Linked DNA regions of Chloroflexus aurantiacus J-10-fl. The protein of the gene in region 1 interacts with the protein of each later gene in a pairwise test. Links are inferred from orthologs where the notes say so. Each region holds a gene or a part of one and is shown on either strand. Other genes may lie near its edges. The genes, in order: lysA and CAUR_RS17795.

Region 1 (12,421 bases):
CGTTTCTGATGGCGCTGACGCAGGTGCGGTGTCAGGCAAATCGCCCCCCTCCTAACCTCCCCCCGCTGGGGGGAGGAACGAGGGGATCGTGCTACCGAACGTTGCTGATAGCGCTGATGCAGGTTCTGTGTCAGGCAAGATGATCGGGACGAGCACACGAGTCTTATCTGCAACCGGCAGAGAGACCGATGTGTCGGGTCAGGTGGTGGGCGCACCGGAGGCGCGTGCGCCCAGGGCAGATCGTGTGCGCACGTTGTCGCTGTGGCCGGTGGGGAGCGGTGCGACCGCCGATGGATCAATCCACCACGAGGCACCGGCGTTTGCCGTCTTGCTGCGTCGATGAAGGAGGAGGGGCGGGTTCCCAACCCGCCCCTACCAGGTGCGCCGGAGGCGCGTGCGCCCAGGGCAGATCGTGTGCGCACGTTGTCGCTGTGACCGGCGAGGAATCCGCTGAGCCTCTCCCCTATCTCCTATCTCCTACCTCCTACCTCCTATTTCCTCCATCCCCTCCTTGCATCACGAAAACTCGTGTGGTATACTGCTTGTGTACCCCCCTCCCCCCTGGGGGGGAGGGAAAAGGGATGGGGCTGTGACCTGTCTGATCGGGACTCTCTTGCCGCGAGTTGTTGTGTTTCACGGGATGATTGATGAGGTAGACGACGGCTTTACGGCTTGAGATGGGCGATGGCGGTCAAATCTCTCTAGGACCATGGGGCATGCTGGCGAGTACTACCACCCAAAGGCTGTTTTCACTCGAAGAAGGGTTGAATATGGATCAAGACCAAAAACAGCAGATTCTCAATCGTCTGAATATCATTGAGGGTCATATTCGCGGCGTGAAGCGCATGGTCGAAGAGGACGCCTATTGTATCGATGTCCTGAATCAGACGCGGGCGATTGCGCAGGCGCTGGCAAAGCTGGATGCGCTGATTTTGAACCGTCACCTCCATAGTTGTGTGATCACGGCTATTCGGAGCGAGGATGTTGGTGAGCGCGAGCGGGTGATTGCTGAGTTGATGCAGGTGTTTGAGCGTATTCATTAGCCAATAAGGAGATGAGCAATGGTAACTGAGCAATTCCGTGTTCCTGGGGTGTCGTGTCAGCACTGTGTGCACGCGGTGCGCAAGGAAGTCAGTGCTTTGCAGGGGGTCAGTCAGGTTGAGGTTGATCTGAGCAGTAAGATTGTGACCGTCGTTCACGATGATGCGGTCGATATTACCGATATTGTGTCTGCGATTAAGGAAGCGGGATACGAGGATGTAACGCCGTTGGGTACGGCTTGTTAGCCTCTAGCTGTCTTCATTCGCAACGATGTTCAGAGGCGCACATCAGTGCGCCTCTTTCACTCAGATGGTGGAGATAGGCTGTACAATCGCAGTCTGTCGAGGAAGGAGTTGTTACCATGGCCGAGCGTGAAGTGATATTGCCAATCACCGGGATGACCTGTGCAAGCTGCTCGGCGCGGGTCGAGAAGGCGTTGCGTAAGGCACCGGGTGTGCTGGCTGCCGAGGTGAATCTGGCCGGTGAGCAGGCGCTGGTGCGCTACGATCCGGGGCTGGTTCAGCCCGAAGCGTTGCAGGCGGCGGTGGAGCAGGCCGGGTATGGGGTGGTTGTCGATGAGATCACGCTGGCGATCACCGGGATGACCTGTGCCAGTTGTTCGGCACGGGTCGAGAAGGCGTTGCGTAAGCTGCCGGGGGTGTTGGCGGCGGAAGTGAATCTGGCCAGTGAGCAGGCGCTGGTGCGTTATGTGCCGGGGATGGTTGAGCGCACCGATCTGGTGGCGGCGGTGGAGCAGGCCGGGTATGGGGTGATTTTGCCGTCTGCTACCGATGAGGCCGCTGAAGATGTGGAGGCGCGGGCACGTGAAGCAGAGATGACGGTGCGGCGGCGGCGATTGCTGGTTGGTGTGGTCTTTGGGCTGCCGCTCTTCGTGTTGTCGATGGCGCGTGATTTTGGTCTGATTGCCCCCTGGTTAATCGGTGAGGGGGCGGCGATGATGGCGACAATGCGTGATGCGGCTATGGGTGAGATTATGGCCATGGTCGCTGCCCGCGATGACCTGCTCAACTGGCTCTTTCTGGCGCTGGCGACACCGGTGCAGTTTTACTCCGGTCGCGATTTCTACCGGCATGCGTGGCGGGCATTGCGTGCCCGTACCGCCACTATGGATACGCTCATTGCCCTCGGTTCGTCGGCTGCCTATTTCTACAGTCTGGCAATGTTGCTCAGCGGTGCGCCCGGCCATGTCTATTTCGAGACGGCGGCATTGATCATTACGCTGATTCTGGTTGGGAAGTATCTGGAGGCGCGTGCGAAGGGGCAGACGAGTGCCGCGATTAAGGCGTTGATCGGGCTTCAGCCGAAGACCGCACGAGTGGTGCGGGGCGGTCAAGAAGTTGATGTGCCGCTCACCGAGGTGCGGGTAGGTGAGATGATTATTGTGCGACCGGGGGAGAAGATTCCGGTCGATGGGGTGATTGTCTCCGGTGAGTCGACGATTGATGAGAGTATGCTCACCGGTGAGAGTTTGCCGGTTGAGAAGCGCAGTGGCGATCCGGTCTTCGGGGCGACGATTAATCGCAGCGGTAGTTTTCAGATGCGGGCGACACGGATCGGTAAGGATTCGGCGCTGGCGCAGATTATTCGTCTCGTGCAAGAGGCGCAAGGCTCGAAAGCACCGGTACAGGCGCTGGTTGATCGGGTTTCTGCTGTCTTTGTGCCGATAGTGATTGTGATTGCGTTGATTACCTTTCTCGGCTGGTTGTGGGCCGGGGTGGGGTTGACCCAGGCGCTCATTTTTGCGGTGGCGGTGCTGGTGATTGCCTGTCCGTGTGCGTTGGGATTGGCCACGCCGACTGCAATTATGGTTGGCACCGGTACCGGTGCGTCACACGGTATTTTGATCCGCAATGCCGAGGCTCTGGAACGTGCGGCAAGTCTGCACGCGGTGGTGTTCGATAAGACCGGTACCATTACGCATGGTCGCCCCGCAGTGACCGATGTTGTGATGGTGGCCAGGCCGGTGCTGGCGCAGGGAACCCAGTCCGACGGCACGGGAGATCAGGTGTTGCTACAGATTGCGGCGGCGGCTGAGAGTCGCAGCGAGCATCCATTAGGGGTGGCAATTGTGAAGGCGGCGCAGGAGCGTGGTCTGGCTGTCGAGCGACCGACGCGCTTTCAGGCTGTCAGTGGTGCCGGGGTGGAAGCTGAGGTCGGTGGGCAGACTGTGCTGGTGGGAACGCTGCGCTGGTTGCGTGAGCGAGGGGTTGAGATACACGCTTTAGAGGCTATCGTCGATCAGTTGCAGAATGAAGGGAAAACCGCGATTGCGGTGGCCGTTGATAGTGAGGCGTGGGGTGTGATCGCGCTGGCCGATACGGTCAAACCAACCGCTGCGGAGGCGGTAGCAAAGCTGCATCAGGCCGGGATTGAGGTTGCGTTGCTGACCGGTGATAATCAGCGCACGGCAGCAGCGATAGCGGCGGCGGTCGGTATTCCGGCAACAGCCGTGTATGCTGAAGTGAAGCCGGATGAAAAGGCGGCGATTGTGGCTCGCTTGCAGCAGAGTGGGCCGCATGGCAAACCACGCCGGGTAGCGATGGTGGGTGATGGGATTAATGATGCGCCGGCGCTGGCCCAGGCTGACGTGGGGATTGCGATGGGGAGCGGTACCGATGTGGCGATGGAGACGGCGGATATTACGTTGATGCGCAGCGATCCGCGGGGCGTGGTGCAGGCAATTGCCCTCAGTCGCGCCACAGTACGCACCATTCGCTGGAATCTCTTCTGGGCGTTTGCCTACAATGTGTTGTTGATCCCGGTGGCGGCGGGTGTCTTCTACCCGTTGACCGGCTGGCAGTTAAGCCCGGTGCTGGCCGCGGCTGCAATGGCCTTCTCGTCGGTCTTTGTGGTGACTAATTCGCTCCGTCTGCGGCGTGTGCGGATGGGGTGATGATAGGAGCAAGTCTTGACGGAAGGTTAAACAGCCGGACCGGTCTACAGGCGTGTTGCCTCCGTGAATTGTGGGGGAACCGCTGATACACGCACGTGATCGAGAGCAGGGCTGCTGCGGCAGCCCTGCTGTTGCATTCCATACTACGCGCCACGGGCAATTCTGTCCGGTAACGGTTGTGATCCCACGGTGTGCGCAGCGGGAAGGCCGGGTCGGCGTATTCGCGCTCAGGGGCAGTGCTGGTGTGATCGTTGGCTAGCCTGACAGACTCCACAATCGTGATGAGCACACACAGCATCCCTGTGGCCAACAGGGTTAACGCTGTACCACGCGCCGGATCGTGAGCACGGCTGGCGCGGCAGCATGGCTGCCGCACTCCATACCGCGCGCCACGGGCAATTCTGTCTGGTAACGGTTGTGATCCCACGGTGTGCGCAGCGGGAAGGCCGGGTCGGCGCATCAGCGCTCAGGGGCAGTGCTGGTGTGATCGTTGGCTAGCCTGACAGACTCCACAATCGTGATGAGCACACACAGCATCCCTGTGGCCAACAGGGTTAACGCTGTACCACGCGCCGGATCGTGAGCACGGCTGGCGCGGCAGCATGGCTGCCGCACTCCATACCGCACGCCACGGGCAATTCTGTCTGGTAACGGTTGTGATCCCACGGTGTGCGCAGCGGGAAGGCCGGGTCGGCGTATTCGCGCTCAGGGGCATCTGCGATCAAGTGTTAGTGTGCAATGACTTCTGTGACACCAGATTTGACATAACGAAAGTTCACCAGTATGCGTTGCCTGGACAGATTGTATAGCTTTCGGATAAACGTGGTATGATGAAGGAACAGGGTACTCGTTCCTTCATCTATGATAAGAGGAGCCGTGATGCTCACCGATACAGCTCGTCAGATTATGCATGAGTGGATCGCCTCGGATAGCCTGCGGAAGCATTGCGAGGCGGTTGCAGCCTGTATGACTCATTTTGCGACAAAGCAAGGGGCTGACGTCGATTTATGGACAGCGGTTGGGCTGCTTCATGATCTCGATTTCGAGCGCTACCCCCACATGCCGGAGGCCGGGCCGGCTACAACTGCGATTGCCGAGGCGCTGTTGCGGGGCGAAGAGGTACCTGCCGAACTGCCGGGGCACCCGTTCTACGGTGTTGCCTATCTACGCAGTGCCGGGTGGTCGCCTGAAGTCTTGCGCGCTATCCTCAGCCATGCCGATTATAGCGGGATCGCGCCTGAGTCGCCGCTGGAGCGCACGCTGTATGCGGTTGACGAGTTGAGTGGTTTTGTGACTGCGGTAGCATTAGTGCGCCCTGACAAGAGCATCTATAGCGTTGAAGTTTCGTCAGTGCGCAAAAAGATGAAAGATAAAGCCTTTGCTGCCAAAGTCAGCCGCGAAGGTATTGTGCATGGCGCTGAAGTCATTGGTATGGAGCTGGATGCGCTGATCGGCGAGGTGATTGCTGCACTGCGCGCAGCCGCGCCACGGCTGGGTCTGGCGGGGAATAACGCATGACACTGGCGTCGCATGTCTGGCCGGAGACGGTAAGTGTTGTTGATGGCCGTTTGTGGATTGGCGGCTGCGATACGGTTGCGCTGGCCGAACAGTTTGGAACTCCTCTGTATCTGCTTGATGATCTGACGCTGCGCGGTGCGATGCGTGCCTATCGGCAGGCATTTGCCACCGCCTACCCTGGCCCGTCAATCGTCCATTACGCCGGGAAGGCGCTGTTGAATACGGCGCTGGCCCAGATCGTGGCGCAAGAAGGACTGGGGTTGGATGTCGTTTCAGCAACCGAGTTGTTGGTGGCGCAGCGAGCGGGTCTACCGATGGATCGGGTTCACCTGCACGGGAATGCGAAGAGTGATCAGGAACTGGAGCGGGCGATTGCGTGGCGGGTTGGGGCGATTGTCGTTGATAACCTTGACGAATTGCAGCGACTCTGCGCGCTTACATCCCATCTCACCACGCCGCAGGGCGTCTTGTTGCGAGTGGCGCCCGCTATCGAAGCGGATACGCACGCGCATATCGCTACAGGGAGCGCCACGGCAAAATTCGGCCTGCCCCTGGAGGCGCTTGATGAGGCTGTCGCTCAAACCCTGGCCGCACCCAGCCTGCGCTGGTTGGGATTGCATGCGCATATCGGCTCGCAACTCTTTGCGCTTGAACAGGTGACGGCGACCGTTGAGGTGTTGGTGGCGCTGGCTGCGCGGATACGGGATCGCTTTGGTGTGGCGCCGGTTGAACTCAGTCCTGGCGGTGGTCTGGGTGTGCCGTACACTGCTGATCAGCCGGCAACCGATATTGGTCGTTATGCGCAGGTGGTGAGTGCGGCGTTGTGTGCAGCCTGTGAACGATACCGGTTACCGTTACCACGCTTGACCGTCGAACCAGGCCGTTCCATCGTTGCCCGGGCCGGTGTGGCTTTGTACCGCGTGGTAGGTCGTAAAGGCGAGCACTGGGTGCATATTGACGGTGGTATGGCCGACAATATTCGTCCGGCCCTTTACGGGGCGCGCTATAGTGCGGTGCTGGCCAATAAGCCGGCTTCGCCGCCAGCGATGACGGTTAATGTCGGTGGACGTTACTGCGAGTCGGGTGACGTGTTGTTACGCGATATTGCGCTGCCGACTGTGCAGCCGGATGATCTGCTGGCAGTGGCAACAGCGGGTGCCTACACGCTGAGTATGTCCAGTACCTATAACCTGGTACCGCGTCCGGCCCTCGTCCTGGTTGCCGATGGACAGGCACGTCTGATCCAGCGTCGGGAAACAGAAGCCGATGTGCTGGCCCGTGATCTGTTGCTGGATCGGTGAAGCATACGTCTGTATCGTTAGATCGTAGCAGGTGCGATCTGAACTGCTCGTGGTAGAAGCGAGGTTTGTATGACGCATGCCCCTCTCTACGGTGGGATTGAGGCCGGTGGAACCAAGTGGGTTTGTGCGATTGGCACCGGGCCGGATGATATTCGGGCTGAGGTGCGTTTTCCAACCACGACACCTGCCGAGACGCTGGCCAATGCCATCGCCTTTTTTCGTGCCCACGAACCGGAACACCTGGCGGCCATCGGCGTGGGTTCGTTTGGGCCGGTCGATCTCAATCCGGCCTCGCCGTCGTATGGCTCAATCACGACGACGCCGAAGCCGGGATGGGCGCACACTGATGTTGTGCGGACACTGCACCAGGCCCTTGGGCGACCGATAGGCTTCGATACTGATGTCAATGTGGCGCTCCTCGGCGAACGGCAATGGGGAGCAGCGCGTGACTGCGATGTGGCGGTGTACATCACAGTCGGTACCGGCATTGGCGGCGGGGCAGTGGTTGGTGGGAAGCTGGTACACGGCTTGATCCACCCGGAGATGGGGCATATGCGTCTGGTGCGTGATCCGGCGCGTGATCCCTTCCCCGGTATCTGTCCGTACCATAGCGATTGTCTGGAGGGGTTGGCTTGTGGGCCGGCGCTTAAGGCACGCTGGCAGACTCCGGCTGAGGAGCTGCCGGCTGACCATCCGGCGTGGGAACTCGAAGCTGATTATCTCGGTCAGGCGCTGGCAAATCTGCTCTGCATCCTTTCGCCGGAACGCATTATCATCGGCGGTGGGGTGATGAGTCAGCCGCAGATGTTTCCATTGGTGCGGGCTGCGACGCAGCGCTGGCTGAATGGTTATTTGCAGCATCCTCACATTCTCGATCACCCTGACAGGTTGATTGTGCCACCTGCACTGGGGCAACGGGCCGGCGTGTTGGGGGCAATTGCGCTGGCGATGCATACGGCAGGCGGGGTATAGACGGCCCGGTATAGAAAGGAAGCGTTATGCTGATAGCTCGCGATCTGGCTCCTGATTTGATCATCTACAACGCTGTCGTGTATACGCTCCACCGGGAATTGCCACAGTGTAGTGCCGTGGCCTGCAAAGATGGTCGGATCGTGGCAATCGGTGACGATGCCGCAGTGCTGGCGCTGGCCGGTCAGTCAACCCGGCGGATTGACCTGAACGGGCGGGCGGTTATCCCTGGTATTCACGATGCCCACAACCATATGCTGGAGATGGGCCTGAAGTTGCAGCGGATCGGCCTCGATGATTGTACGTCCATCGCCGGTATGGTTGAGCGGGTGCGGGCGGCGGCAGCGGTTACCCCACCTGGTCACTGGATCATTGGAGAGGGCTGGAACGAGTCACTCTTTCAAGAGGGCCGATTACCCAATCGTCACGATCTCGACGCGGCGACGACAGCACATCCGGTGCTCCTCAAACGGTTCTTCAACATGGATGTGGTGAATTCGCGAGCACTGGAGTTGGCCGGTATAACAGCCAGTACGCCTGAGCCGGCAGGTGGCAAGATCGAACGTGAGGCGGACGGTACACCCAGTGGGATTTTGCGGGCAGCGGCGAAGGAACTCTGCCGGCGCCTGATCCCGCGTCCGACGCAGGATGCGTGCGTTGAAGCGCTGGACATGGCCGGTCGGGCGTATCTGGCGTATGGAATTACCAGCATTCTCGATCCGGGCCTGCAACCATGGGAGATTCAGGCTTATCTGGCGGCGCGACGTGCCGGTCGTTTGCCCGTGCGCGTGAATCTGCTCATCTCGTGGCATGGCTTTCGCGAGAGTGAAACGCGCAGTGAACTCGATGCCCGTGCCAGGGCACTCGGTGGTCTGAGCGGTCTGGGTGATGAATGGCTTCGCATTGGTGGCCTGAAGATGGCAATTGATGGCGGAACGACATCGCATACGGCCTGGATGTTTCAGCCCTTTGTAGGCGAGGATCGGTCTACGATTACAACCGTCTCGATCCAGCAGACCTGCGCGAATTTTTTACCCTTGGGCATACGCTGGGCTGGGACATCGGCATTCATGCGATTGGCGACCGGGCACATCACGAGGCGGCCCGTGCGTTTGCTGATGTGCTGGCGGCGCATCCGGCAGAACATCGCCATAATCTCATTCACGGCTATTTTGCCACCGACGAGAGTCTGCAACACATGGCCCGTTATGGGTTGGCCGTGGTGATTCAGCCAACCTTCATCTACTATGAAGGCGATGATCTGTTCCGCGATGTTGGCCCTGATCTGGCTGCCCGCTACAAGCCGATGCGAACCTATCTTGATCGCGGGATTCGGGTGATTGCGACCAGCGATGTGCCGAGTACCGTTCACTTCAATCCGTTTATTGGGTTGTACAGTTTAGTCACCCGAAAGACCTGGAAGGGAACACTCATCGCACCGGATCAGGCGGTTAGTCGTGAAGAGGCGCTCTTTGCCTACACGGTAGCCGGTTCCTGGTTGACGCGCGAAGAGCATCTGAAAGGCCCGCTGGCGCCCGGTTTTCTGGCCGATATGGTGGTGCTGGATCGCGATTACTTCACCTGTCCGGTTGAAGAGATAAAAGAGATTCAGGTTGAGATGACGATCCTCGGTGGCCGCGTGGTGTATGCTCGTGAAGGGATGATTGGTGAGCGGTGATGAGATAGGCCCCTACCCCGGCCTGTCCCGCACGCGGGTATGCATCATCGTTATGGGTAATGCGTTGGGGAGGGGGGTAATGCAGATCACGCCCTGATCCTCTCGTGAGAGACCGGCGCTGCCCGGTGTCCGGGAGCAGTGAGCACGGCTGGCGCGGCAGCATGGCTGCCGCACTCCATACGGGCGGGGATGTGGGTAGGTCAGCACGCGAGCGGTTGTGATGGCGGCGTGCGTTGTCAGACCGGTGAGAGGGAGACATACCGGGCACGACCTCCATCATCCCGTGTGGTGAGGGGGAGCACGCCCTCACCCCGGCCCGCCCCGGTGGGGGCGGGAGCACGCCCCCTCCAGAGCGATACCGGCGCTTACGCAGGGTGGGGTGTCGCTCAGGTGTGGAGCCTGGGTGATGGCAAAAACAGCGTGTGCAGTAGCGGGTCTTATAAGGGGGGCGCACAGCCGTGCGCCCCCTGATGTTGGGCGACAGGGAAGGTGACTATACGTCACCAGTATTTACCAGTATTTACCGTCCGGTCGTCATTCCACCGGTTCAAACCGGGCCTGGAAGAAGCGGAGGTACCGTGGTTCGTAGACCATCCGCAGGCCACGGGCCTGATGACGTTGATCGTACACTGCCTTCACCGACTCGGCCACAACATCCATGTGGGCCTGAGTATAAACACGGCGCGGGATGGTCAGCCGGGTTAATTCCAGTTTGGGATAGTAGTTCTGCCCGGTCTTGGGATCGCGTCCGGCGCTGGCAATACCGCGTTCCATAGCCCGCACCCCTGAATCGAGGTACAACTCGGCGGCCAGGGTCTGGGCAGGGAAGAGGTCTTGCGGCAGGTGCGGATAGAACCGGCGTGCATCCAGAAAGATCGCGTGACCGCCAATCGGAACTACGATGGGGATGTCCCAGTCGAGGAGCAGTTCGCCGAGGTAGCGCACCTGACCGATGCGGGCACGGATGTAATCCTCTTGCAGCGACTCCTCAATCCCGACCGCCAGCGCCTCCATATCACGCCCGGCCATGCCGCCGTAGGTGTGCAACCCTTCGTACACCACCACCAGATTGCGGGCTTCATCGGCGAGTTGATCATCGTTGAGCGCTAACCAGCCACCGATGTTCACCAGCGCGTCCTTCTTTGCGCTCATCCATGCGCCATCGGTGTAACTGCAAAACTCGCGGACAATCGCGGCGATTCTTTGTTCGGCATAGCCGGGTTCACGTTCTTTGATGAAAAAGGCATTCTCAACCAAGCGTGTGGAATCGAGAAAGATGCGCAACCCGTACCGATCACATAATGCGCGTAAGGCACGGACGTTAGCCATACTGACCGGCTGCCCACCAGCCATGTTGACGGTACCGGCCAGACTGATATAGGCAATCTGTTGCGGGCCAACCTTATCAATCAGCGCCTGTAGTTTGTCGAGATCGACGTTGCCTTTAAACGGATACTGGCTTTGGGGATCGTGCGCTTCGTCAATAATCACATCAACAAAGATGCCACCGGCCAGCTCCTGGTGCAGGCGGGTGGTTGTGAAATACATATTGCCGGGAACATACTGCCCACGGCGGATAGCGACCTGACTGATCAGATGCTCGGCGCCCCGCCCCTGATGGGTGGGAATAATGTGGCGGTAGCCATACACCTGTTGGACAGTTGCTTCCAGGCGATAAAAACTGCGGCTCCCGGCGTATGCCTCGTCGCCCATCATCAGGGCTGCCCATTGCCGGTCGCTCATGGCATTGGTACCACTATCGGTAAGCAGATCGATATAGACATCTTCAGAACGCAGCAGAAACGTGTTGTAACCGGCAGCCTTCAGCGCCGCCTCGCGTTCGGCCCGGCTGGTCACGCGCAGCGGCTCAACCATCTTGATCTTCCACGGCTCGGCCCACGACCGCCGACCGAATTGTTGCCCCATTGTACGGGGGTAGTCTTGTTCCTGCATAGATGCCTCGCTGCAATTGCTACCAACGCCATTGTTGTGGGTTCAGCGGTACGACACCTCCGATAACCGGGCACGCTTGTTGTGGGTCTGGATGGTGGATGGAGAGATCGTGCAGGTACCATCTCTCCATCAGCCAGTGTGTGCCCGTGCCAGCTACCCGCCCACTGCCAATCAGACGAGGGTTGAACGCCGGTCGTAGTGATAACCGTGCGGTATCGTCATGGGGTGTCGATGCGATCACACGATACCGGTTGGCACTAAATGCCAGTAGGCGCGATTGAGCAGAGCCTTTTCGTAGTGATAATACGCACTCGGTTTGGGTGGTTGCGGCGGATGATTGTAATCGAAGACCAGTTGCGTCGCCTGCCCATAGCCGGTTTCGAGAAAACACATCACCTGGCCCTGATACCGTTCGTCGCTCGGCTTACCTTTAATCTCGCCGATAATCCGGTGAGCGATGACTTTGGCCTCGAAGTGGGCAGCAGCGCCGCTCTTACTGACCGGCAGATCGGTGGCATCACCCAGGCCGTAGATGTAGGGAAACTGTTTGTGCTGGAGTGTTTCACGGTTGGTGGGCAACCAGCCCTGGCCATCCCCCAGGCCCGACTCGCTGATGATGCGTGCGCCCCGATGCGGTGGCACCAGCACCAGCAGATCGTAAGGCAACGTTGTTCCTTCGAGTGATGAGATGGTGCGCTCTACCGGATCGATCTGTTCGGTGTTGAAGAAGAGTTCGTAGTTAATCCCCCGTTCTTCCATCATCGGGGTGACAAACTGGGCCACGCTCTCAATAGTGAACACCCGGCCAATCGGCGATAGATAGGTAATCTCGGTCTTCTCGCGCAGGCCACGTTTCCGCAGTTCATCCTCAAGCATAAACGTGAACTCCAGTGGCGCGGGAGGACACTTGTAAGGAATATCGGCCACGCCGATCACAATCTTTCCACCGTTAAACTCACGCAGTGCGGCGTGGAGACGGAGCGCAGCTTCGGCGCTGTAGAAATGGTGCGCCCCTTCCGTGTAGCCAGGGACAGCAGATGGTTCAAG
Region 2 (9,591 bases), 3.8 Mb from region 1 along the record:
TCCGTCGTATACCCTTCCCGGCAGCGCAGTGCCCCGCCACGAAGGGGTTTGAAACCCAATTCTCTGTCGTGGTCGCGGTGTGCCCCCTAGAGGCCGCAGCAGTGCCCCGCCAAGAAGGGGTTTGAAACCCGTCCGTGTGTCTGCATTGAAAATGTTGACCCAATTCACCAGCGCATTGCCCCGCAATGAAGGGGTTTGAAACGTCACACAATGCCCGGTAGGGCGCATGTTCTGTGCCTCTGCCGATGTTACCCGATGTGGTTCTTCTTCTGCTTCCACTTGCGCTATGCAACCCCACACTTTGAGTCGCCTGCGGCATTGGAGTGGAGAAAACTATCAGTAGCGACGTAGCTTGCTACTTCCTTCTTTTGTACAGTAAATGATCACTTCTCCTGCGCGATACCTCAAATCTTGCTATACTACATAACACATAGATCGCGTTGGAAAGGAGCCGGGCATGGCCGCTCGTCGCATTTTGCTGACGATTATCGGGCTGTTGAGTGTGGTGATCCTGATAGGGAGTTTGAGCGCCGGGGTGGTTGCTTTTCTGCTCATAACCAATCGCCCTGTCGATCAGAAGTTACTGGTACTGGGGCCAAACCGCCGTCTCGCTATTGTTGATCGCCAGGGTGTGGCTCAGGTACTGGCCGAGGATGCCAGCCCCGAATTGTTTCGCTATCCTGCGCTGGCCCCTGATGGAAGCCGGGTGGCGTATATCAGTCAACAGGGGAATACGAGCGTTCTCCGCGTCATACATTTGCAGAGTGGTACACGGACTGAGTTGTATCGCTCAACGACCAATCCACCACTCTACATGGTCTGGTCTCCCGATGGTCGGTATCTGTCGTTTCTCTCGAATCGTGGTGTCGGTGGTTTGGGGGTGCATATTGTGCCGTCCGATGGTTCCAGAGATGCGGAGTTGATCAGTGTTTCACCCAGTTCGCTCTACGTCGCCTGGCAGCCCAATAGCTCTTCGTTGCTGGTTCATATCGGTGGCTCGATATTTGAAGATGGCCGTGTGATTACGGTGCAGCCCGGTCGGCAGCAGCCACTACACGAGGTGACCGACCCAGGTTTCTTCCAAGTGCCGGCCTGGAGTGTTGATGGCGAGAGTTTTTTCTATGTCGCTCAACCACCGATTGAGGGGCCACCAACGGTGGATAAGGTTGAGAGTGTGTTGACGCGGGTGAAGGTTGGTGAGATGCAGCCACAGGTGTTGGCCCGTGAACCGATGGCGGCAATTATCTTCGGTCGTTCACCACAAAGCGATGAGATTGCGTATACGACGGTCGGTCCCGATGGTTTCGGTCCTTTGAAGCTGGTGGCATTGGATGGTTCGGTACGCACGCTTTCGGCAGCCGATGATGATGTGGTGGCCTTTTTCTGGTCGCCTGACGGTCAGCAGATCGCCTACCTCACGCCAGCCGGTCGTTCGGACAGTGGCTTGACCCAGTTACGCTGGCAGTTGGTCGGACGGGAAGGGAATAATCCGCGCACGCTGACCACCTTTACCCCCAGTCAGGAGTTTCTCGCTCAGATCAATTTTTTCGATGCCTATGCCCTGTCGTTCGATCTCTGGTCGAGCGATGGTCATGCCCTGGTGTATGGCACGAATGATGGTGTGTATGTGTTCGATATTCGGCGCGGAACCGCTGTGCGGCGGAGTGATGGTGTGCTGGGGATGTGGATTGGGGGGAGGGAGGAAGTGGGAGATAGGAGATAGAAGATAGGAGATAGAAGGTGGGGAGGAGAGAGGAGATAGGAGATAGAAGATAGGAGATAGAAGATAGGAGATAGAAGATAGGAGATAGAAGATAGGAGATAGAAGGTGGGGAGGAGAGAGGAGATAGAAGGTAGGGAGAAGATAGGAGATAGTAAGGTAGGGAGGAGACAGGAGGGAGGAGAGAGGTAATAGAGGTGAAGCGTGCGCGGTCATGGTATTGTTGTTGATGTTGTGAGGGCCGGTACAGATTGAAGTCGGTTTAAGGCTGCGCATGCAGGATGTATCTAGGTGATTGTGCGTAGGGTGAGTGTGCTGAATGTTGCAGTAGTTGGGTTGCGTTCAGCCCGTACCAGCAAGCCATAGCGCGGATCAGGGTTCAGGGAGGTTATGGTCAGTGTGTCAACGACCTGATCGTTGATCTGGAGGGCAATGGTTTGATCGGTAAGCCGTACTGTTAAGCGATTTGATCGTGCGAGGCTAATGGTTCCCTCGGCAAGAACGCTGCGCTGTTCGTTGTTGCGTTCGTCGCAGCGGTATTGCCCCTGCGCAGGGTTGATCAGAAAACTGATGTATCGTTGCGGGCTGTTGAACCAGAACATTAGCCCGGCCCAGTCGCCGGCAACGCTGACCTCTACCTCGATCACCATCTCGCTACCAATTGGCGATGTTTGAAATGCCCAGATGTCGCCTAATCCGGCGTTAGCCTGAATGATATAACGTCCATCGCGTGCCCCAACACTCCAGCCGTTGCCGTTGGTTATCGGCCAGTCGCTGTTAGGGCCAAAATCGGCCTGATAGACTACCGTCCCGCCGGTTATCCCTGTCGTCGGTGAGGGCGCCGCAGTCGGCGATGGCACCGCAGTCGGCGATGGCGCTGCGGTCGGCGACGCCGCCGCTGTCGGTGATGGAGCAGTGGTCGGCGATGGTGCCACGGTCGGTGACGGCACTGCTGTCGCTTCTTCGGCGACTGCTGTGGCAACTGGTGAACGGGTAGCTTCCGCCTCTTGCAATTGTCGCCAACCAAACCAGCCCAGTAGAGCTACTGCCACTCCGCCGAAGGCCACAGTAAGAACGTTGCGCCGCGAGAATGTGCGCGAGGTGCTAACCGCTGTCGGCTTCAGGTCTGCTTCCAGGCCGGCAATGAGGTCGGCACAGTCGCGGTACCAGGGGTTGATCCGTTGCAGTTCACGCAGTGTCGCCAGGGCCTGCAAACGGCGTCCGGCTGCCAGATGCTCTTGCGCTTTGGCGTATAATTCAGCCTGATAGTTACGTGGTGTTGATGTCGCAATAACAGGCGATGGCCGTCGCCGACGCAGATTCTGGTATGCCTGATTGATCCGCCTCGCCCGTCGTGCTGCGTAAGCCTGTTCGTCAGGTGAAGCGCCGGCAAACCGATCAGGATGGTAGATGCTGATCTGTTTGAGATACGCCTGTTTTATTTCTGCCGGTGTCGCACCGGGTTGGACACCGAGGATGGCATAGTCATCGAGTTGTTCAAAATCGTCGTTCACACGTCCCCCTTTCGCGCGGGGTATTATAGCATGAGGTAGTGAGCAGAGTACGCAGGCTATTCCGATTGATGGAGAGGAGATCAATGCCAAACTATTGGTTATTGAAAACGGAACCGACGGTCTACAGTTTTGCCGATCTGGTGCGTGAAGGTCGTACCGTTTGGGATGGGGTGAGCAATAATGTTGCTCTGAAACATATGCGCGAGATGCGCAGCGGTGACGAGGCGCTGATCTACCACACCGGCGATGAACGGCAGGCTGTTGGTCTGGCGCAAGTCGTCAGCGATCCCTATCCCGACCCCAAACAGAGTGATCCGCGTCTGATCGTGGTTGATGTTGTACCGTTGCGGGCGTTGCCTCATCCGGTTTCACTGAATGATATCAAAGCTGATCCTTTTTTTGCCGATTTTGCCCTGGTGCGCCAGGGGCGACTCTCGGTTGTACCGGTGAGTGCTGCACAGTGGGAGCGTCTTTTGGCGATGGCAGAAGGACGTGGGTGATAATAACGAACACAAAATTATGGTATACTTCACGATACGAATAGGAAATGTTCCATCCTGATACCTGACCGCTACGCGCAGACGAAACCTGTCGTTACGTTCTGCGTACCTGTCGTTAACGGTCACGAGTATCACGGATAGAAAACGCCGTATATCCCCGTATAACAGCGTCCATTGCATCCATTGAAGGAAGCAAGGAGTGCTGCAATGGAAGCAGCTACAATTCTCGTTGTTGATGACGAGCAACCAATTGTTGATCTGGTCAGCAGTTACCTGACAAACGAGGGTTTTGTTGTGCATCGGGCTTACGATGGCCCTGGCGCGTTGGCGCTGGCGCGGAGTGTGAAGCCCGATCTGGTTGTTCTTGATGTGATGCTGCCGGGGCTGGACGGGATTGAGGTTTGTCGGCAGTTGCACCGCGACACCTCGGTGTTTGTACTGATGCTGACGGCACGCGCCGATGAGATTGATAAGCTGATCGGTTTGTCGGTCGGTGCTGATGATTATCTGACCAAGCCATTCAGTCCGCGTGAGTTGGTCGCACGGGTGAAGGCTATTCTCCGCCGTAATCGGGTTATTCGTGCGATAGAGGTGAACCAGCGCCCGATTTTGCAATTTGAAGGGCTGTTGATCGACCCCGAACGGCGCGAAGTTGAACGCAACGGGGTGCGGGTTGATTTGACCCCGCGTGAATTTGATCTGCTCTATGCACTGGCCAGCTATCCGGGGCGCGTGTTCACCCGTGAAGAGTTGCTTCAGCGTGTGTGGGGGCCAGATTTTGCCGGTATTGATTGGGTGGTTGACGTGCATATCGGTACTCTGCGGCGCAAGCTCGATGATGATCATCACGGCACGCCTCTGGTGCAGACGGTTCGTGGCGTTGGTTATAAGTTTGTTGGTAGTACGCGATGATGAAGTGGCTGCGGCAGCTCCGCTGGAAGCTATTCATTTCCCATCTGATTATCGTCTTGATGGCCTACGTCGTACTGCTGGCCGCTGCCAATGTACTGGCAAGTCTGGGCTGGACTGGCTTTGCCCCGCTGACCCTTGGTGCCGCAGCAGCCGAAACTGGTCAGTTGCAGGCTGGCCTCACCACCGAGGCTGGCGAGTTGCAAGAGCAGTTTCAATCGGTGATTCAGCAGGCGCTGCTGATCAGCGGTTTTGCCGCGCTGGCGGCAGCAGTGATTGTGAGCCTCTTCGTTTCGCGGCGGATTGTTGAACCGATTCAAACGCTCTCGAATGTGAGCCGACGGCTGGCACAGGGGTTTTACCGCGAACGTACCAGCATTCATGCCGATGATGAGATTTCTCAGTTAGCGCATAGTGTCAATCAACTGGCCGAAGCCCTCGATCAGACGGAGCGGCGTCGTCTGGCATTACTGGCCGATGTGACGCACGAGTTGCGTACCCCGCTGGCGACGATTGGCGGGTACATGGAAGGGTTGCTGGATGGGGTTGTATCGGCGAATCCGGCTACCTTCAATCTGATCTTGCGTGAAACCCGTCGCCTTCAGCGCCTGATCGAAGATTTAGAGTTGCTATCGCGGGTTGAAGCCGGTCAGTTGCCGGTCGTCGCCCGGGCAATCGATCTCCTGCCGGTGCTGGAAGCACAGCTCGCGCAGTTTGAACCGCTCTTCAGCAGCAATCAGGTGACGTTGCAGCTCGATGCGCCCGCACAGTTGCCGCAAGTATGGGCCGATCCGGATCGGGTGGCGCAGGTGCTGATCAATATCCTGGCCAATGCCTACCGCTATACACCGGCAGGAGGAACAGTAACAGTGCAGGTGACGACCGATGATCACGAGGTGCGGGTAGCAGTGATCGATACCGGGATCGGGATTGCCGCCGAGCATCTGCCTCACGTATTCGAGCGCTTTTACCGGGTTGATAAATCACGTGCCCGCAACAGTGGTGGGAGCGGGATCGGACTGGCGATTGCCCGTCACCTGATCTATGCTCAGGGTGGCGAGATTTGGGCGGAAAGCGATGGGATCGGGAAAGGCGCACGCTTCATCTTTACCCTACCGCTGGCACCGCAGATGGCGTTCGTGCGCGTAGACCATCCCGTCACGGTTGAGGCAGTTGACACGCTATGAGCGCGCAATTCTGGCTTGGTCTGTTTCAACTTTTTCTGGTCGTCGGTGGCGCGCTGGCCGTGTCACTTTTCATCATTGATCGGCTCTTCCCTCCGGTACGGCAGACGACAGGATCAGATACGGCTAATGTCCGCAGACTGCGGATTGGCCCCGCTTCAACCGCTGTCCCTCCTCCACTACGCTGGCCGCTGGCACCGGCCTGGTTGCCGCAATACTGGCAGGAAAACCTGCGTCTGGTCGGGCCACTCCTCGTCATCTGGTTGCTGAGCTTTGTGCTACCGGTTGTGCTCTCAGCACCACTCAACCAGATCAGCATTCTGACCGGCTTCCCCCTCGGCTATTACATGAGTGCGCAGGGAACGCTCATCTGTTTCGTTGTGCTCATCTTCGTCTACAACTGGCGCATGCACATCCTTGATCGGCGGTACGGCGTCGATCCTCCCGAAACGCCAGATGCACAGCAGATACGCCGGCGCTACTCGCTCCGCTATCTGGGATTCACCATCGGATTGCTGGTTCTGTTGATCGTCTTTATCATTCTTGAGACACAGTTTCGCCTGCCATCGTTTCTCATCGATTGGAGCTTTCTTGCCCTGACGATTGGTCTCTACGCTGTGATCGGCATTCGTTCACGCGCCGATACCCTCGATGCCTATTATGTTGCCGAGCGGAAAGTTCCCGGTATTCTCAACGGCCTGGCCACCGGTTCAGACTGGATGAGCGCAGCGTCGTTTATCAGTATGGCCGGCGCCCTCTATCTTTTGGGGTTTGAAGGGCTGGCCTATATCACCGGTTGGACGGGTGGCTACGTGTTGCTGGTATTGCTCCTTGCCCCCTATCTACGCAAATTCGGTCAGTACACACTCGTCGATTTTATTGGTGCCCGCTATCCGGGCGCCGGCGCACGAGTGATCGCTGCCGTCCTCAGCATCATCATCTGCTTCACCTATGTCACGGCACAGGTAACGGGGATCGGGATCATTATGAGCCGGTTTCTCGGTCTCAACTACATGGTCGGCGTGATCGTTGGCCTGGCAGCCGTCCTGCTCTGTTCGTACCTTGGTGGGATGAAGGCGATCACCTGGACGCAAGGCGTGCAGGGGATTATTCTGGTGTTTGCCTACCTGGTGCCGGTGACCTGGCTGGCCTTCAAGCTGACCGGCGTAGCCTTGCCGCAGGTTATGTACGGTGAAGCCCTCAGCAATATTGATCGTCTGGAACAGGCGCAGGGGCTTGCGAGCTATGTTGCCCCCTTCAACGACTGGTCAATCTGGAACTATCTGGCCCTTTCGCTCTGTTTGATGCTGGGAACAGCCGGCATGCCGCACATTCTGGTGCGCTTCTACACCGTACCCACTGTCCGTGACAGTCGCAGTAGTGTAGCCTGGGCACTGGTCTGGATTTGTGTGCTCTATCTGACTGCACCCGCCTACGCTGCCTTCTCACGCTGGGAGATTTTAAGCTCGGTGGTGGGGAGACCGGTTGCCGGGTTGCCTGAATGGACCAGCCGGTGGGCAAGTACCGGTCTGCTCAAGATTGCCGATGCCCCTGAGGTGGGTGGCAATGGTGATGGTATTTTGCAGTACCACGAATTACAGATCGACCAGGATTTGGTGGTGTTATCTACGCCGGAGATTGCCGAACTACCGTCTACCGTCGTGGCATTAGTTGCTGCCGGCGGTATGGCCGCAGCGCTCAGTACTGCCGATGGTCTGTTGATGGTGATCGCCTCGGCAACGGTACACGACATCTACCATCGTACCCTCAACCCACGCGCCTCTTCCCGTGAACGCCTGTTGCTTGGCCGACTGGCGATCCTGGTCGTCGCAATCCTGGCGGCACTGACGGCATTGCAACGGTTGGCCATTATCGTACAACTGGTGGCCTGGGCCTTTTCGTTCGCCGCAGCGACGATCTTTCCGGTGCTGGTGCTGGGCATTTTCTGGAAGCGCACGAACAGTCGTGGCGCAGTGGCCGGTATGATCAGCGGCTTCCTGGTAACGGCCAGTTATATGGCGATTACGTACATTCTCCCCGAATGGACACTCTTTGGCATTTCCAGCTCGGCAGCCGGTATCTTCGGTCTCCCCGTCAATTTCCTGGTCACCTGGCTGGTCAGCCGGTATGGGCCACCACCTGATCCAGAAGTAACCGCACTGGTGGATTACGTGCGCTATCCGTGATCACGCTGCGGAGATGACAGGTTGGCGTAGAACGGCGGGTTAAAGCGTCGGGGGTTCTGCGGAGCGGCGGGTTAACACCCTGCCTCAATTCGTGGAAGGCCGGCAGGGTGGGACTGGTAGCGGGGAGGGGATGCGCGCCGAAGTCGCACGCTCCCAGCGTTGGTCACACGATACCAACTTGCGCGCCGGAGGCGCGCGCTCCCAATGCGACACCCTGTCGCGCCAGAGGCGCGCGCTCCCAGTGCTTTGCGCGCTGGCGTCGCACACTCCCAGCGCTGACCACACAACACCCTGTCGCGCCGGAGGCGCGCGCTTCCAGCGCGACACCCTGGCGCGCCAGAGGCGCGCGCTCCCAGTGTTTTGCAAAGCCGGCGTCGCACACTCCCAGCGCTGACCACACAACACCCTGTCGCGCCGGAGGCGCGCGCTCCCAGCACTTTGCAAGCCGGCGGCGCACGCTTCCAGGATGTTGTCAGCAAGCCATCCCCATCCCGTGATCGCAGACCATCGCTCCTCCTACCTCCTACCTCCTACCTCCTACCTCCTACCTCCTATCTCCTATCTTCTATCTTCTATCTTCTATCTTCTATCTCCTATCTCCTACCTCCTACATTTGACTCCTCCCTGCTCCTTCCACTACAATCGCTACAAACGCCAGTCAATACCAAACGGAGGCCAATGATGACCACCGCAGCAAAGTTGTTGTGGGAGCCGCCGGAAGACCTGCGCGCCAATTGCACGATGCGTGCGTTTATGCGTTGGTTAGAGCAGCGCAGCGGCTTACACTTCGCTGATTACCACCAGTTGTACCGCTGGTCGGTCGATCGCCTTGAGGACTTCTGGGCAGCATTGTGGGAGTATTACCAGATCAAGGCTCATACACCCTACACGACGGTGCTGTCGAGTCGCGAGATGCCCGGCGCACGCTGGTTCACCGGTGCCCATCTCAATTACGCCGAACACGTGTTTCGGCACGCTACCGATCAGCGACCGGCAGTGATATTCGCTTCCGAACGCCAGGAACCAACACCTCTGAGCTGGGCGAGTCTGCGTGCGCAAACGGCGGCCCTGGCACAGACCCTACGCGAGGCTGGAGTCGGGCCGGGGGATCGCGTCGTGGCCTATGTGCCGAATACGCCACACGCCCTCATCGGTTGTCTGGCAACCGCGAGTCTGGGCGCGATCTGGTCGAGCTGTTCACCCGATTTCGGCAGCCCCAGCGTCATCGACCGCTTCAGTCAAATTGCGCCGAAGGTCTTGATCGCGGTTGACGGCTATCAGTATGGTGGCAAGGCATTTGACCGCCGGGCCGAAGTTGCGGCGATTCAGGCGGCCCTGCCCGATCTGGAGCTGACCATCTTTATCCCCTACCTCGATCCAACCGCCGAAGCAAGCGGCCTGCGAGGGCGCGTCATCCGCTGGGAAGACGCCTTACGGCAGGAAGCCGAACTTCACTTCACCCCGGTGGAATTCAACGACCCGCTGTGGGTGCTCTATTCATCGGGCACAACCGGCCTCCCCAAACCGATTGTCCATAGCCAGGGCGGTATCCTGCTCGAACATATCAAATCCCTCGAT

What was found.
Region 2: the proteins of lysA (region 1) and CAUR_RS17795 interact in binary tests that used the Escherichia coli proteins (3 or more experiments, as listed by UniProt). The link is inferred for Chloroflexus aurantiacus J-10-fl from one-to-one orthologs.

Annotation. Positions count from the first base shown.
Region 1 is NC_010175.1:754,073-766,493, reverse strand. The notes cover bases 4,672-7,621. They hold lysA (diaminopimelate decarboxylase), read left to right. Parts: upstream 4,672-5,469; coding sequence 5,470-6,774; downstream 6,775-7,621. Other genes in these bases: CAUR_RS02980 (ROK family protein), read left to right, coding at 6,844-7,621; CAUR_RS02990 (HD domain-containing protein), read left to right, coding at 4,835-5,473. In the rest of the region: CAUR_RS03005 (metal-sensitive transcriptional regulator), read left to right, coding at 771-1,043; CAUR_RS03000 (heavy-metal-associated domain-containing protein), read left to right, coding at 1,062-1,286; CAUR_RS02995 (heavy metal translocating P-type ATPase), read left to right, coding at 1,403-3,955; more of CAUR_RS02980, read left to right, coding at 7,622-7,746; CAUR_RS21430 (amidohydrolase family protein), read left to right, coding at 8,684-9,421; CAUR_RS02970 (tyrosine phenol-lyase), read right to left, coding at 9,956-11,374; CAUR_RS02965 (NAD(P)/FAD-dependent oxidoreductase), read right to left, coding at 11,612-12,421. UniProt on the Escherichia coli protein: Specifically catalyzes the decarboxylation of meso-diaminopimelate (meso-DAP) to L-lysine. Is not active against the DD- or LL-isomers of diaminopimelate.
Region 2 is NC_010175.1:4,539,809-4,549,399, forward strand. What follows is about bases 3,067-5,793. They hold CAUR_RS17795 (response regulator transcription factor), read left to right. Parts: upstream 3,067-3,941; coding sequence 3,942-4,646; downstream 4,647-5,793. Other genes in these bases: CAUR_RS17785 (DnaJ domain-containing protein), read right to left, coding at 3,067-3,234; CAUR_RS17790 (EVE domain-containing protein), read left to right, coding at 3,318-3,734; CAUR_RS17800 (sensor histidine kinase), read left to right, coding at 4,643-5,793. Outside these bases: CAUR_RS17780 (TolB-like translocation protein), read left to right, coding at 458-1,723; more of CAUR_RS17785, read right to left, coding at 2,008-3,066; more of CAUR_RS17800, read left to right, coding at 5,794-5,830; CAUR_RS17805 (VC_2705 family sodium/solute symporter), read left to right, coding at 5,827-8,013; CAUR_RS17810 (acetoacetate--CoA ligase), read left to right, coding at 8,692-9,591. UniProt on the Escherichia coli protein: Response regulator member of the two-component regulatory system CpxA/CpxR which responds to envelope stress response by activating expression of downstream genes including cpxP, degP, dsbA and ppiA.